Regions from separate parts of the Bradyrhizobium ferriligni genome, predicted to be linked through region 1. Evidence: riboswitches for the same ligand, from Rfam matches in the RefSeq annotation. Region 1 holds a riboswitch; the other holds the start of a gene.
What was found. Region 1 has a riboswitch for glycine ahead of AC1VNY_RS21950 (D-amino acid dehydrogenase). Riboswitches for the same ligand answer to the same signal wherever they lie in the genome.
Positions count from the first base shown of each region.

Region 1 (7,674 bases):
ATTGGCTTCCGCCGCCTCGACAAACCCGGCAAGGCCGACATTGATCTTGCGCATGACCTTCAGCACGTCGGCGCCATGCGTCATCGACGGCCAGCCGCCGCCATGCACGAAATCGTCATAGGTTGCCTTCGTCGGTGCGAAGGTATTGGTCTCGTGCAGGAAGCCGCCGACGGCAATGCGGGTCATCAAGTTGGTCTCGATACGTTTCTTCGATCATGATGCGATCGTGACGACGCGCGTCATGATCTCATCTCGTTGGTTGGAGCGTGATCTCCGGGGAAGATCGGTGTCCACCGTCAGAGCCACGCTCTAGCGCGCGACGTTAAGCGTGTCGTCGCGCCAAGCGCAAGCCGTGGAGCACTTCCGGATTTGCATGCCCTATGGGCGTATTGAGGGCCCAAAGGTACGTCGTGAGGCTAAGGCTAAAGACTTAGGCTGTTGCCACGAGGCCTTCCGAAACCGGGCGGAAATTCGCAAAATCCCAGCCGCGTCCGGGCGCCGCATCGAGCAGCGCGCGGGTATAGGCCTGCTGCGGATTGGTCAGCACCTCGGCGGCCGGTCCCTGTTCCACGACGCGGCCATGCTGCATCACGGCGACGTCGTCGCAGATTTGTGCGGCGACGCGCAAATCATGCGTGATGAACAGCAACGCGATGCCAAGCCGGCGCTGGATCTCGTCAAGCAGATCCAGCACCTGCGCCTGCACCGAGACGTCGAGCGCGGACACCGCCTCATCCGCGACGAGCACGTCGGGATCGAGCGCCAGCGCGCGCGCGATCGCGATGCGTTGGCGCTGGCCGCCGGAGAACTGGTGCGGATAGCGCGAGATGGCGTCGGGCGGCAGATGGACGAGCTCGAGCAGCTCGCGCGCCCGCGCCAGCGCATCCTTGCGCGGCATGCCGTAATTGACCGGGCCTTCCGCGATGCTCTCGCCGACGGTGACGCGGGGATTGAGCGAACGGTAGGGATCCTGGAAGATGATCTGGATCTTCTGGCGATGCGGCTGCAACAGCCGGCGCGACAGGTCGGAGATCTCGCGGCCGGCGAGGCGCACCCCGCCCGAGGTCGGATCGATCAGGCGGACGATGCAGCGCGCGACCGTCGACTTGCCGGAACCGCTTTCGCCGACGATGCCGAGCGTGCGGCCCTTGCGCAAGGTGAGGGTAACGTTGCTGGCGGCGGCGACCTCGCGGGCTTTGCCGTACAGCGACCGCTCCCGGTAGACCTTGCTGAGCTCGTTGGCTTCCAGCACCACCGGCTCGGTCGTCTCCGGGCGCGGCGCGCGCGGCACCAGGCTCGGCACCGAGGACAAGAGGTTGCGGGTGTACTCCATCTTCGGATTGCGCAGCACGTCCTGCAGCGGGCCGGTTTCGACCAGGCGGCCGTGCCGCATCACCGCGACGCGGTCGGCGATCTCGGCCACCACGCCCATGTCGTGGGTGATGAACAGAACAGCGGTGCCGTGATCGCGTTGCAGGTCGCGGATCAAGGTGAGGATCTGCTTCTGCGTGGTGACGTCGAGCGCGGTGGTCGGCTCATCGGCGATCAGGAGCTTCGGCTCCAGCACCAATGCCATCGCGATCATGATGCGTTGGCGCTGACCGCCCGACAGGCGGTGCGGGTAGGAGGAGAAGATGCGCTCCACGTCCGGCAGCCGCACATGCTCCATCATCGCCAGGATCTTCTGGCGCCGCGCGCGGGAGTCGAGATCGGTGTGGGCACGCAGCACCTCGTCGATCTGGCGGCCGACCGGCACGACGGGATTGAGCGCGGTCATCGGCTCCTGGAAGATCATCGCCATCCGCGTGGCGCGGAGCTGGCGCAGCCGCCGGTCGCTGGCGGTGAGCAGTTCCTCGCCGACCAGTTTGACGCTGCCGCCGGACGGCACCAGCGTGCCCTTCTGCAGCAGGCCCATCACGGTGAGCGATGTCACCGACTTGCCCGAGCCGCTTTCGCCGACCAGGCACAGCGTCTCGCTTTCACGGACCTGCAGCGACAGGTCGTCGATGATGCGATGCGCATCCGCCTTGCGGCCGAGGCCGACGACGAGATTGTTGATGTCGAGAACGACGTTGGAAGAGTTGGTTGCGGTCACTTGCCCTCACGCTGCTTCATGCGGGGATCGAGCGCGTCGCGCGCGGCGTCGCCGATCAGGTTGACGCTGAGAATGGCGATCGAGAGCAGCAGCCCCGGCCAGAAGATCAGCGACGGCTTGACCTGGAAATAGGCGCGGCCCTCGGCCATGATGTTGCCCCAGGTCGGCGTTTCCGGCGAGATGCCGGCGCCGAGGAACGACAGGATCGCCTCGGTCAGGATTGCTGACGCGCAGACATAGGTGCCTTGCACGATCAGCGGCGCGATGGTGTTCGGCATCAAATGCCGCCACATGATCTTCGGCAGGCTGGTGCCGAGCGAGATCGCGGCCTCGACATAAGGCTCCTCGCGCGCAGTCAGCACCACCGAGCGCACCAGCCGCGCCACGCGCGGGATCTCGGGGATGGTGATCGCGACCATCACGGTCCAGATGCTGGCACCCGACAGCGACACCACGGCGATCGCGAGCAGGATGGCGGGGATCGCCATCAAGCCGTCCATCACGCGCATCAGCACCGCATCGACCCAGCGGAAGAAGCCGGCGACGAGGCCGATCAGAAGGCCGATGGCGATCGAGCAGACGGCGGCGCCGAGCCCGATCACCAGCGAGATCCGTGCGCCGTAGATGATGCGCGACAACAGGTCGCGGCCATAGGCGTCGGTGCCGAGCAGATATTGCGCGCTCGACGGCTTCAGCCGCTGCGACGGCGTCAGCAGCAGAGGATCATGCGGCGCAAGCAGCGGCGCGAAGATCGCCATCAGGATGATGAGGGCGAGGCTGATCGTCGCAATCGCGATGATCGGCGTCGACGTCAGGAAGCCGAACTTGACGCGGAACGGCCGGGTGACGGGAAGCGAGGATTCGGGAAGGGTTTCGATCGCCATTGCTCAGTACCGGATACGAGGATCGAGCAGGGTGTAGGCGAGGTCGATCAACAGATTGACCGCGACGTAGATACCCGACGTCAACAGGATCATCGCCTGGATCACCGGATAGTCGCGCGCCAGCACAGCATCGACGGTGAGGCGGCCGATGCCGGGCAGGTTGAACACGCTTTCGGTGACGACGACCCCGGAGATCAACAGCGCGAAGCCGGAACCGATCACCGTGATGACCGGCACGGCCGCGTTGCGCAGCGCATGGCGCAGCAGCACGCCGGTCTCGCCGATGCCCTTGGCGCGCGCGGTGCGCACGTAATCCTCACCGAGCACGTCGAGCATCGAGGCCCGCGTCATGCGCGCGATGAGGGCGACGTAGATGAAGGAGAGGGTGCAGGTCGGCAGGATGATGCGCTGGAAGAACGGACCGAAGCCGGCCGAGATGCTCTTGAAGCCCTGCACCGGCACCCAGCGCAGATCGATCGCAAAGATCTGGATCAGCACATAGCCGATCACGAACACCGGCACCGAGAAGCCGAGCACCGACAGTCCCATCACGAAGCGGTCGATCCAGGTGCCGTGTTTCCACGCCGCGATCACGCCGAGCGGCACCGCGACCAGGATCGAGAGGATGATGGTGGCCAGCGCGACCGAGATCGACGGCTCGAGGCGCGGGCCGATCATTTCGAGGATCGGCTTGTTCGAGATCAGGGAAACACCGAGGTCGCCGTGCAACAGCTTGGCGACCCAGGTGTAGAACTGGATGTAGATCGGCTCGTTCAGACCAAGCGAAGTCCGGATGCGTTCGAGCTGTTCGGGCGTCGCGTTGTCGCCGGCGAGGATGGCGGCCGGGTCGCCCGGCGTCAGCCGCAGCAACAGGAACACGAACAGAGCCACCACGCCCATCACGGGAATGGCGGCGAGGATGCGGCGAAGCAGATATCCGAGCAAATTTGATCCGTTGGGTTGTGGTCGATGAAGTCCCCAGCGGGACCGTTGCACACCAGACCGTAGCACAGATGGTAGCAGACTCACGGTAGAACTTGAGCAAGTCCCATGCCATCGGTGCTGCGGATTTTGCGGTGCAGCTAATCAGTCCTGTTGGCCGCGATTATTCCTCCGGTGAAGTTCGAAGCAGTCCACTGGAAGGTGGATTGATTTCAGCTTTGCGCGCGTTGGCAGGCACATCGAGCCCGGCACCGAACGTCGGCGCCATCGGCGGCGTGTCGAGGTCGCGCCAATCGTCGATCGCCTGGGCCACCATCTGCGCCGTCGCCGCCGAGAGCGTCCAGCCGAGATGACCGTGGCCCGTGTTGTAGAACACGCCCGGAATCCGTCCGGCGCGAACCACCGGCATCATGTTCGGCATCATCGGACGCAGGCCCGCCCAGGGCACGACTTTCGACGTATCGATGTTTGGGAAATGATGCCGCACCCAATCCACCAGCGGTTGAATGCGGTCGGCGCGAATGTCGCGGTTGAAACCGTTGAACTCGGCGGTACCGGCGACGCGGAAGCGGTCGGCGCCGAGCCGGCTGGTGACGATCTTCGCAGCTTCATCGAGCAGGCTGACGGTCGGGGCCGCATTCCGGCTTTGCGGCGCATCGAGCTGCACCGTGATCGAATAACCCTTCACCGGATAGACGTTGACGCGGTCGTTGAGCAGGCTGGCGAAGTGGCGGCTCGCCACGCCGGCGCAAATCACGATCCCGTCCGCTTGCAATTGATGGCGCGTCGCGACCGCAGCATCATCTGAAGCAACTTCGTTCCAGCCGATGCGGAAGCCGTCTCCGCCGCGTGCGATCGTGTCGACGTCGGCTTCATGGACAAAGCTCGCGCCACGACGGATGCAGGCGTCGGCAAGCCCACGCGTGAATTTGTGGATATCGCCGGTCGCGTCCGACGGCGTGAAGAAGCCGCCATAGCAGCTTGTCTGCAGCGCGGGTTCGATGACGCGGATTTCGTCTGATGTCACCGGCCGGCGGTCGAGCCCGCCCTGCTGCAGCAGCGTGTTGACCTTGAGGCCGGCTTCGAAGCCGGCCCTGTCGTGATAGACGTGCAGGATGCCGCGGCGTTCGAGATCGAAGGCGATGTTCTCGCGCTGTGCGATCGAGAACAGGTGCTTGCGCGCTTCGATTGCGAGCCGCGTGGTCTCGATGGTGTTGCTGCGATAGCGGCCGATGCTGCCGACGAACTCGCCGATCCAGGAATATTTGTGCCAGCTCGGCTTTGGGTTCATCAGCAGCGGCGCGTCGCTTCTGAGCATCCAGCGCAGACCCTTGAGGATGGTCGCAGCACTGTTCCAGACTTCGGCGTTGCTGGCGGAAAGCTGTCCGCCATTGGCGAACGAGGTTTCCATCGCGGCGTAGCGATGTCTGTCGAGGACACTCACCTTGTAGCCGCGTTCAAGCAGGGCATAGGCCGTCGTTACGCCAGTGATGCCGGCGCCGATAATCGCGATATGTGGCATGATGGTCTTCAGGCTCCCGTGGGTTAGAGTCGCCGAACCACCGGTGAAACCGGCATTCGGCGCCCCATCTGTCACGGTACCTGAGAGCTTGATCCGCATCGGGCCGGGGCCAGAAGCGAACTATCCCCTTCGGTGGACGTCATGGCCCTTGATGTGCGGCCATGTTCGTCTCTCTCCAGATCGTCCTGACGATACAGTCCTTTTGCCTGAGAGTTTCCGGGGCGGTTGCTCCGTCGGCGCCGAAGGCAACAACACGAATGTTGTCGCTTCGATCTCTCCCGCATCGTCGCGTTGGACGGCCGGACCGTAGGCGAAGCCTTAAAAATGGACAAGGCTAAATTTCGGTCCGGCAGTGCCAACGTGTTGTGCAGTGCAATCGATGTCAGTCCAGCGTCGCCAGCAGTGCTGCCATCAGGCGGCCGCGCTCGGCGAGGCTGTCGACCTCGATATGTTCGTTGAGCGTATGCGCATCGGCGCCGCGAACGCCGAGGCCGTCGAGCGTGGGGATGCCCATCGCGCCGGTGAAGTTGCCGTCCGAGCCGCCGCCGGCGCTGCCGTGCGGCAGATCGAGACCCATCGCCGCCGCAAGGCCTTTTGCCTTTTCATAGAGCGCCATGGTGCCAGCATCGGGCTCCCACACCGGGCGAGTGACGCCGCGCGTCACCTTGAAGGTGACGTCGTTGGCGGTGCCCGACAGTGCCAGCATGCGCTCGACCCCACGGTCGAGATCGGCCTGGCGCTTGGCCATGCTGAGCGCTTCGCCGGTACAGGTCGTTGCGACGCAATTGACCCACTGGCCGCCATGCACGATGCCGACCGAGAATGTGCAGTCCTCGGTGGTCATGCCGTCGATGGCGATGATCTGCCGCGCCATCTCGCGGATCGCGGAACGCCCGGAAGACAGCGTCGCGCCGGCATGGCTGGGCTTGCCGGTGGCTTCCAGATTGAAGCGCGCGATCGCATAGCGGCCGGTGACGACGCCGTTGTTCGGCCGACCGGGCTCCGGCACCAGCACGTATTTGTTGCGCGCGGCTTCCGCCTCGATGATGTCGCGCGTCGACGGCGTGCCGACCTCTTCATCGGGGGTGAACAGCACGGTGATCGGCAGCGGTGTCGTGAAGGAGGCGCGCGCCAACTGCCTGATCGCCTCGATCGACAGATAGTTGCCGCCCTTCATGTCGAAGATGCCCGGCCCGAAGCACTTGTTGCCTTCGCGCCGCCACTTCAGCTTCTCGATGGTGCCGACCGGGTGCACGGTGTCCAGATGGCCGGCGATCAGGATGCCGGGCTGGCCTTGTTTCGGATGGGGGAAACGGGCGCGGACGCAGCCCGCAAAGCCCTGGCGTCCGGCGATGCGCTCGATCGTCGCACCCATGATCGCCATCTCGCGGGCGGCGAGATCGAGCATGCGCTCGACCGCGGCCGCGTCCCAGGTCGGGCTTTCGCATTCCACCCAGCTGCGCAGGCCCTGCAGCATCGTTTCGGAATCAAAGGGGAGATTGGCTGGGTTCATCGTTTTTCTCTCTTGTTGTTCTGACGGCGCCGGCATCGCGCGCGCGTTACGAAAATCTCAGCCGACGATTTTGTAAAGCCAAAATCTGGCGTGCGGCCTCATTCGTTTGTGTACGTCCGATGCGGCCTGAAACCGATTGACGCGCTTGGCGCTTGGTGCAAGTCTCGATTTCACAAGCCATACAGCATGTTAGTTCGCCTAAATAACGAACCGCATGCATAACGAATAAGCCGGCTTTGACCAGTTACACGTCAGGAGAGATTGCATGTTCCCTATCTCGCGTTGGAAACACCGCACGCTAGCGGCCGCGTTGACGGCGCTCGCGCTGTCGTTCGCGCCGCAGGAATTGTCATTCGCACCGCAGGCGATGGCCGCGGGCAAGACCATCACCGCGGTGATGCATTCGGATCTGCGCGTCATCGACCCGATCATGACCACGGCCTACATCACCCGCGATCATGGCTACATGATCTATGACACGCTGCTGGCGACGGATTCCAATTTCAAGATCCAGCCGCAGATGGCGGACTGGAAGGTTTCCGACGACAAGCTGACCTACACGTTCACGCTGCGCGACGGCCTGAAGTGGCACGACGGCGCGCCGGTCACCGCGGAAGACTGCGTCGCCTCGCTGCAGCGTTGGGGCAAGGTCGACGGCATGGGCCAGAAGCTGATGGACTTCGTCGCGAGCCTGGAGGCGACCGACGCCAAGACCATC
Region 1 is NZ_JBXEJO010000036.1:49,901-57,574, reverse strand. Features, by position in the region: gene AC1VNY_RS21970 (M81 family metallopeptidase) at 1-186, opposite strand, end outside; gene AC1VNY_RS21965 (ABC transporter ATP-binding protein) at 431-2,095, opposite strand; gene AC1VNY_RS21960 (ABC transporter permease) at 2,092-2,979, opposite strand; gene AC1VNY_RS21955 (ABC transporter permease) at 2,983-3,924, opposite strand; gene AC1VNY_RS21950 (D-amino acid dehydrogenase) at 4,085-5,443, opposite strand; glycine riboswitch at 5,510-5,624, opposite strand; glycine riboswitch at 5,628-5,734, opposite strand; gene AC1VNY_RS21945 (M20/M25/M40 family metallo-hydrolase) at 5,826-6,956, opposite strand; gene AC1VNY_RS21940 (ABC transporter substrate-binding protein) at 7,222-7,674, shown strand, end outside.

Region 2 (7,674 bases), on a different contig from region 1:
TCGGGCCGGCCGCCCCCGCCCTTGCCGCCGAGCACCTCGGAGCCCTTGCGCACGAGCTCTACCGCGTTGAACCGCGCGGTCAGATCGGCGGTGACGCCGACCACGATGCCCGCCTTGCCGTCCTCGGTGACGCCGACGATCGCGACCACGCCCGAGCCGATCTGCTTCTTGCCGTCGTCGACGAGACTCTTGAGATCCTTGGTCTCGACGCCCTCGACCGCGCGCGCGAGCAGCTTGACATTGCCGACCTCGCGAACGGCTGAGGCGGCGCCGTTCGACGCACCGCCGCCGCCCATCGCGAGCTTCTTGCGGGCATCAGACAGATCGCGCTCGAGCTTCTTGCGCTCCTCCATCAGCGCGGCGATGCGCGCCGGCACGTCGTCGATCGTGGTGCGCAGCTCCAGCGCCGCGGTCTTGGCCAGCGCGATGGTGTCGTTGGCGTGCTTGCGCGCGTGATGCCCGGTCAGCGCCTCGATGCGGCGCACGCCGGACGCCACCGCGCCCTCGCTGGTCACCGAGATCAAGCCGATGTCGCCGGTGCGGCGGACATGGGTGCCGCCGCAGAGCTCGACCGACCAGCCAAGCGCGTTCTGGCCGTGATCGCGGGCGCCCCTGCCCATCGACACGACGCGAACCTCGTCGCCGTACTTCTCGCCGAACAGCGCGCGGGCGCCGGCCTCGCGGGCATCGTCGACGCCCATGACCCGGGTCGTGACCTCGTCATTCTCCAGCACGACATCATTGGCGATGTCCTCGATCCGGGCGAGCTCTTCCGGCGTGATCTGCTTCGGATGCACGAAGTCGAAGCGCAGCCGGTCCGGCGTGACCAGCGAGCCGCGCTGGGCGATGTGATCGCCGAGCACCTGGCGCAGCGCCTCGTGCAACAAATGCGTTGCCGAATGGTTGGCGCGGATCGACGAACGCCTGGCGTGGTCGACCTCGAGCTGCAGCGCGGTGCCGACACCGAGCGTGCCCTGCTCCACCGTGCCGAGATGCACGAACAGATCGCCGGCCTTCTTCTGCGTGTCGGTGACGCGGAACTTGACGCCCTCGCCGGTGAGCACGCCGATGTCGCCGACCTGGCCGCCGGACTCGCCGTAGAACGGGGTCTGGTTCAGCACGATCGCGCCGCTCTCGCCGGCCTTGAGTGCGTCGACCTCGGCGCCGTCCTTGATCAGCGCCGTCACCGCGCCTTCCGCGCTCTCGGTCTCGTAGCCGAGGAATTCGGTCGCGCCGAGCTTCTCGCGCAGCGGGAACCAGATCGCCTCGCTCGCCGCCTCGCCCGAGCCTGCCCAGGAGGCACGCGCCTTCACGCGCTGCCGCTCCATCGCGTCGGTGAACGACGCCTGGTCGACGCTGATGCCGCGCGACTTCAGCGCGTCCTGCGTCAGATCCAGCGGGAAGCCATAGGTGTCGTACAGCGTGAACGCAGTGTCGCCGTCGAACATGTCGCCCTTCTTGAGGCCGGCGCTCTTCTCGTCGAGGATCGACAGGCCCCGCGCCAGCGTCTTGCGGAAGCGCGCCTCCTCCAGCCGCAGCGTCTCCTCGATCAGCTTCTCGGCGCGGACCAGATCCGGATAGGCCTGGCCCATCTCGCGGACCAGCGCCCAGACCAGGCGATGCATCAGCGGCTCGCTCGCGCCCAAGAGCTGCGCATGGCGCATCGCGCGGCGCATGATCCGGCGCAGCACGTAGCCGCGGCCCTCGTTCGACGGCAGCACGCCGTCGGTGATCAGGAACGCCGACGAGCGCAGATGGTCGGCGATCACCCGATACGACCCAACGTTCTGCTCGTTCGGACCGTGCCCGAGGGTAGACGCGGCGGCATCGATCAGGTTGCGGAACAGATCGGTCTCGAACACGCTCTCGACGCCCTGCAGGATGGCCGCCATGCGCTCCAGCCCCATGCCGGTGTCGATCGAGGGACGCGGCAGCGCCACGCGCTCCTCCTTCGTCACCTGCTCGTACTGCATGAACACCAGGTTCCAGAATTCGAGGAAGCGATCGCCATCCTCCTCCGGGCTGCCCGGAGGGCCGCCCCAGATGTGCTCGCCGCGGTCGATGAAGATTTCGGAGCACGGGCCGCACGGACCGGTATCGCCCATCGCCCAGAAATTGTCCGAGGTCGGGATGCGGATGATGCGGTCATCCGAGAAGCCCGCGATCTTCTTCCAGTAGCCGGCCGCCTCGTCGTCGGTATGGTAGACGGTGACCAGCAGCTTGTCCTTCTTCAGCCCGAAATCCTTGGTGATCAGATTCCAGGCGAGCTCGATCGCGCGCTCCTTGAAGTAATCGCCGAACGAGAAGTTGCCGAGCATCTCGAAGAAGGTGAGATGGCGCGCGGTGTAGCCGACATTGTCGAGGTCGTTATGCTTGCCGCCGGCGCGCACGCATTTCTGCGACGTCGTGGCGCGCTGATAGCCGCGCTTCTCGACGCCGGTGAAGACGTTCTTGAACTGCACCATGCCGGCATTGGTGAACATCAAGGTCGGGTCGTTGCGCGGAACCAGCGGCGACGAGGCCACGATCTCGTGCCCGTTCTCCTTGAAGAAGTTCAGAAATGTCGACCTGATGTCGTTGACGCTGCTCATGTTCATCCAATCGGAAAAAGGGGCCGGCCAGCCGCAAAAAGGCGTCATTTTCCGGCCGAACGCTTTTAGACATTGCCAGCTGCGGTGTCCAGAAACTGTGCAGGCGGATCATGGGCTTGCCGCGGCAGCACAAAGCCCATTGGATAGTTGCTGCAGCTGCGTTGACAGTCTTGGTGGCGCCGTGTTTTCTACCTACCTATACCTAGTCACGTCGGGAGAGACCGGCCTTACGGCCGGCGCCGAAGGAGCAACCGCCCCGGAAACTCTCAGGCAAAAGGACCGCGTGACGTCTGACATCTGGAAAGAGACGCTGGGGTTCGCCCCGATGCGTCCGCCGACGGGATAATACTCTCAGGCACAGCGACAGATGGGGCTTTCTGCAGGTTTCTCAAGGGGAAATAGGTCCCCGACGGGAACCGCGAGGGCCCTGTGATGCTTGCACGCGAAACTTCCCCGCTGAAACAGACCCCGCTACACGCGCTGCACCTTGCGCGCGGCGCCAAGATGGTGCCGTTCGCCGGCTACGACATGCCGGTGCAATATGCGGCCGGCGTGCTCAAGGAGCATCTGCACACCCGCAAGGAAGCCGGCCTGTTCGACGTGTCGCACATGGGCCAGCTCGTGCTGAAGGCCAAATCCGGCAAGGTCGCCGATGCTGCGCTCGCACTGGAAAAACTAGTGCCGCAGGACATCGTCGGTATTGCGCCGGGACGGCAGCGTTACGCGCAATTCACCAACAATGACGGCGGCCTGCTCGACGACCTGATGGTCGCGAATTTCGGCGATCACCTGTTCCTGGTGGTCAACGCCGCCTGCAAGGCCGAGGACGAGGCGCATCTGCGCGCTAGCCTCGCCGACGCTTGCGAGATCGTATCGCTGGCCGACCGCGCGCTGATCGCGCTGCAGGGGCCGAAGGCCGAATCGGCGCTGGCGAAACTTTGTGCAGATGTCAGTTCGATGAGATTCATGGACGCCGGTCCGCGCCGCGTCGGCGACGCCGACTGCTTCGTCTCGCGCTCCGGCTATACCGGCGAGGACGGCTTTGAGATTTCCGTGCCCGCAGACAAGGTGGAAGCCCTGGTCACCGCGCTGCTCGATAATCCCGACGTGTTGCCGATCGGGCTCGGCGCGCGCGACAGCCTGCGGCTCGAAGCCGGGCTGTGCCTCTATGGCCATGACATCGACACCACGACGACGCCGGTCGAAGGCGCGCTGGAATGGTCGGTGCAGAAGGTTCGCCGCAGCGGCGGCGCCCGCGCCGGCGGCTTCCCGGGCGCCGACAAGATTCTCGCACAATTCGCAGATGGCGCCGCGCGCCGGCGGGTCGGCCTGAAGCCCGACGGCCGCGCCCCGGTGCGCGAAGGCGCCGCATTGTTCGCCAATGCCGCCTCGACCGAGCAGATCGGCAAGGTGACCTCGGGCGGCTTCGGGCCGAGCCTCAATGCGCCGGTCGCGATGGGCTATCTGCCTACCGCCCTTTCCGCCGTCGGCACCACCGTTTTCGCCGAAGTGCGCGGCCAGCGGCTCCCGCTGAAGGTCGCCGCCACGCCCTTCGTCCCCAATACCTACAAACGCTAAACGCCAAAGGATCGATCCCCATGACGACGCTGTACACGTCCGACCACGAATGGCTCCGCATCGAGGGCGACGTCGCCACGATCGGCATCACCGACTATGCGCAGTCGCAGCTCGGCGACGTCGTGTTTGTCGAACTGCCCAAGGTCGGCCGCAGCCTGAAGAAGGCCGAGGCCGCCGCTGTCGTCGAATCCGTCAAGGCCGCCTCCGACGTCTACGCGCCGATCACCGGCGAGGTGGTCGAGGTCAACGAGGCGCTCGCCGCCGAGCCCGCGCTGGTCAATTCGGACGCCGGCGGCAAGGCCTGGTTCTTCAAGATGAAGATTGCCGACAAGGGCGAACTCGGCGGCCTGATGGACGAGGCCGCCTACGCCGCGCACACCGCCTAAGAGAATGAAGCAGATAGCGACCACACACTCACCGTCATCGCCCGGCTTGACCGGGCGACCCAGTACGCCGCGGCCCTTCAGCTCAATCACTGATGTCCCGGCGTACTGGATACCCCGCTTTCGCGGGGTATGACGGCTGACAACGAGGACCACGTCATGAACGCGCCCTTCAAGCCGATCAACGAAGCCGCCACCGATTTCGTCCGCCGCCACATCGGACCGTCGCCGCGCGACGTCAACGCGATGCTGGAAACGGTCGGCGCCGCGAGCCTGCAGGCGCTGATGAACGAGACGCTGCCGGCGTCGATCCGCCAGAAGGCGCCGCTCGATCTCGGCCGGGCGCTGAGCGAGACCGAGGCGCTCGCGCATATGAGCGAGCTCGCCGCGCAGAACCAGGTGTTCACGTCGCTGATCGGCCAGGGCTATTCCGGCACCATCCTGCCCGCGGTGATCCAGCGCAACATCCTGGAAAACCCGGCCTGGTACACCGCCTATACGCCGTACCAGCCGGAGATCAGCCAGGGCCGGCTCGAGGCCCTGTTCAACTTCCAGACCATGATCTGCGATCTCACCGGGCTCGACGTCGCCAACGCCTCGCTGCTCGACGAAGCGACGGCGGCGGCCGAAGCCATGGCGCTCGCCGAGCGCCACTCGCAGGTCAAAGCGAAGGTGTTCTTCGTCGACAAGGAGGTGCATCCGCAGACGCTGGCGGTGATGCGCATGCGCGCCGCGCCGCTGGGCTGGGCGCTGGTGGTCGGCGATCCCCTGACCGAGCTCGACAACGCCGATGTGCTCGGCGCCCTGTTGCAATATCCGGGAACATCGGGCGCGGTGCGCGACCTCAAGCCTGCCATCGCCTCGCTGCGCGCCAGGGGCGCGCTTGCGATCGTCGCGGCGGACCCGCTGTCGCTGACGCTGCTCACCTCGCCCGGCGAGCTCGGCGCCGACATCGCGATCGGCTCGGCGCAGCGGTTCGGCGTGCCGATGGGTTATGGCGGACCGCACGCCGCCTACATGGCGGTGCGCGACACGCTGAAGCGCTCGCTGCCCGGCCGCCTCGTCGGCCTCTCGGTGGATTCGCGTGGGCAGCCCGCCTATCGCCTCGCGCTGCAGACCCGCGAGCAGCATATCCGCCGTGAGAAGGCGACCTCGAACATCTGCACCGCGCAGGTGCTGCTCGCCGTGATCGCCTCGATGTATGCGGTCTATCACGGTCCCGAGGGCCTGACCCACATCGCACGCAGCGTGCATCGCCGCGCGACCGTGCTTGCCGCCGGCCTGCGCAAGCTCGGCTTTGCGCCGACCAGCGAAGCGTTCTTCGATACCGTGACGGTCGAGGCCGGAGCGAAGCGGGTCGAGATTGTCTCCCGCGCGCAGGCGGAGCGGATCAATCTGCGCATCGGTGCGACCACGCTCGGCATCGCGCTCGACGAGACCACGACGCCGGAGACCGTCGAGGCAGTATGGCGCGTGTTCGGCGGCAAGCTCAGCTTTGCCGAGATCGAAGCGGCCGCGCGCGAGGCGCTGCCGAAGGAGCTGCGGCGCACCAGCGCGTTCCTCACCCATCCGGTGTTCAACACCCACCGCTCGGAGACCGAGCTGCTGCGCTACATGCGCAAGCTCAGTGATCGCGACCTCGCGCTCGACCGCGCGATGATCCCGCTCGGCTCCTGCACGATGAAGCTCAACGCCACCACCGAGATGATCCCGCTGACCTGGCCGGCGTTCGGCAATCTGCATCCGTTCGCGCCCGCGGATCAGGCCAAGGGCTATCACGCGCTGTTCAAGCGGCTGGAGCAATGGCTGTGCGACATCACCGGCTATGACGCGGTGTCGCTGCAGCCGAACTCCGGCGCGCAGGGCGAATATGCCGGACTGCTGGCGATCCGCGGCTATCACCTGGCGCGCGGCGAGCCGCACCGCAAGGTGTGCCTGATCCCCTCCTCCGCGCACGGCACCAATCCCGCCTCGGCCGCGATGGTCGGCATGGAGGTCGTGGTTGTGGCGTGCGATGCGCGCGGCGACGTCGACGTCAACGATCTCCGCGCCAAGGCCGAAAAGCACTCCGCCAATCTCGCCGCCGTCATGATCACCTATCCGTCGACCCACGGCGTGTTCGAGGAGCATATCCGCGAGATCTGCGACATCGTGCATGCGCATGGCGGCCAGGTCTATCTCGACGGCGCCAACATGAACGCGCAGGTCGGCCTCTCGCGGCCCGGCGATTACGGCGCCGATGTCAGCCATCTCAATTTGCACAAGACCTTCTGCATCCCGCATGGCGGCGGCGGCCCGGGCATGGGCCCGATCGGCGTGAAAGCGCATCTTGCGCCCTATCTGCCGGGCCATCCCGCAACCGACGGCACGACGGCGCACGCCATCGGCCCGGTGTCGGCCGCGCCGTTCGGCTCGGCGTCGATCCTGACCATCTCCTACATCTACATCCTGATGATGGGCGGCGAAGGCCTTACGCGCGCCACCGAGATCGCGATCCTCAATGCCAACTACATCGCCGCACGGCTGCAGCCGCACTTCCCGGTGCTGTACCGCAACGAGCGCGGCCGCGTCGCGCATGAGTGCATCGTCGATCCGCGGGCGCTGAAGACGACGAGCGGCGTCACCGTCGACGACATCGCGAAACGCTTGATCGATTACGGCTTCCACGCCCCGACCATGAGCTTCCCGGTGGCGGGCACGCTGATGATCGAACCGACGGAATCGGAATCGAAGTTCGAGATCGACCGGTTCTGCGACGCGATGATCGCGATCCGGGGCGAGATCGCAGAGGTCGAGAACGGCCGCTGGACAATCGAGGCCTCGCCGCTGCGCCACGCCCCGCATACCGTCCACGACATCGCCGACGACGCCTGGAACCGGGCCTATACCCGCGCCGAGGGCTGCTTCCCCGCCGGCGTGTCGCGTTCCGACAAATACTGGAGCCCGGTCGGCCGCGTCGACAACGTCTATGGCGACCGCAACCTGGTGTGCTCATGCCCGCCGGTCGAGGACTACGCGCAGGCGGCGGAGTAGAGCCGCTCTCGTAGGATGGGTGGAGCGCAGCGATACCCATCATTCATCGAGCGGGATGCGCAGTGATGGGTTTCGCTGCGCTCTACCCA
Region 2 is NZ_JBXEJO010000004.1:45,419-53,092, reverse strand. Features, by position in the region: gene alaS (alanine--tRNA ligase) at 1-2,591, opposite strand, end outside; glycine riboswitch at 2,794-2,882, shown strand; gene gcvT (glycine cleavage system aminomethyltransferase GcvT) at 3,024-4,169, shown strand; gene gcvH (glycine cleavage system protein GcvH) at 4,190-4,555, shown strand; gene gcvP (aminomethyl-transferring glycine dehydrogenase) at 4,712-7,585, shown strand.
Region 2: it holds a riboswitch for glycine, as region 1 does, so the genes downstream of both, gcvT (glycine cleavage system aminomethyltransferase GcvT) here and AC1VNY_RS21950 (D-amino acid dehydrogenase) in region 1, are expected to answer to the same signal.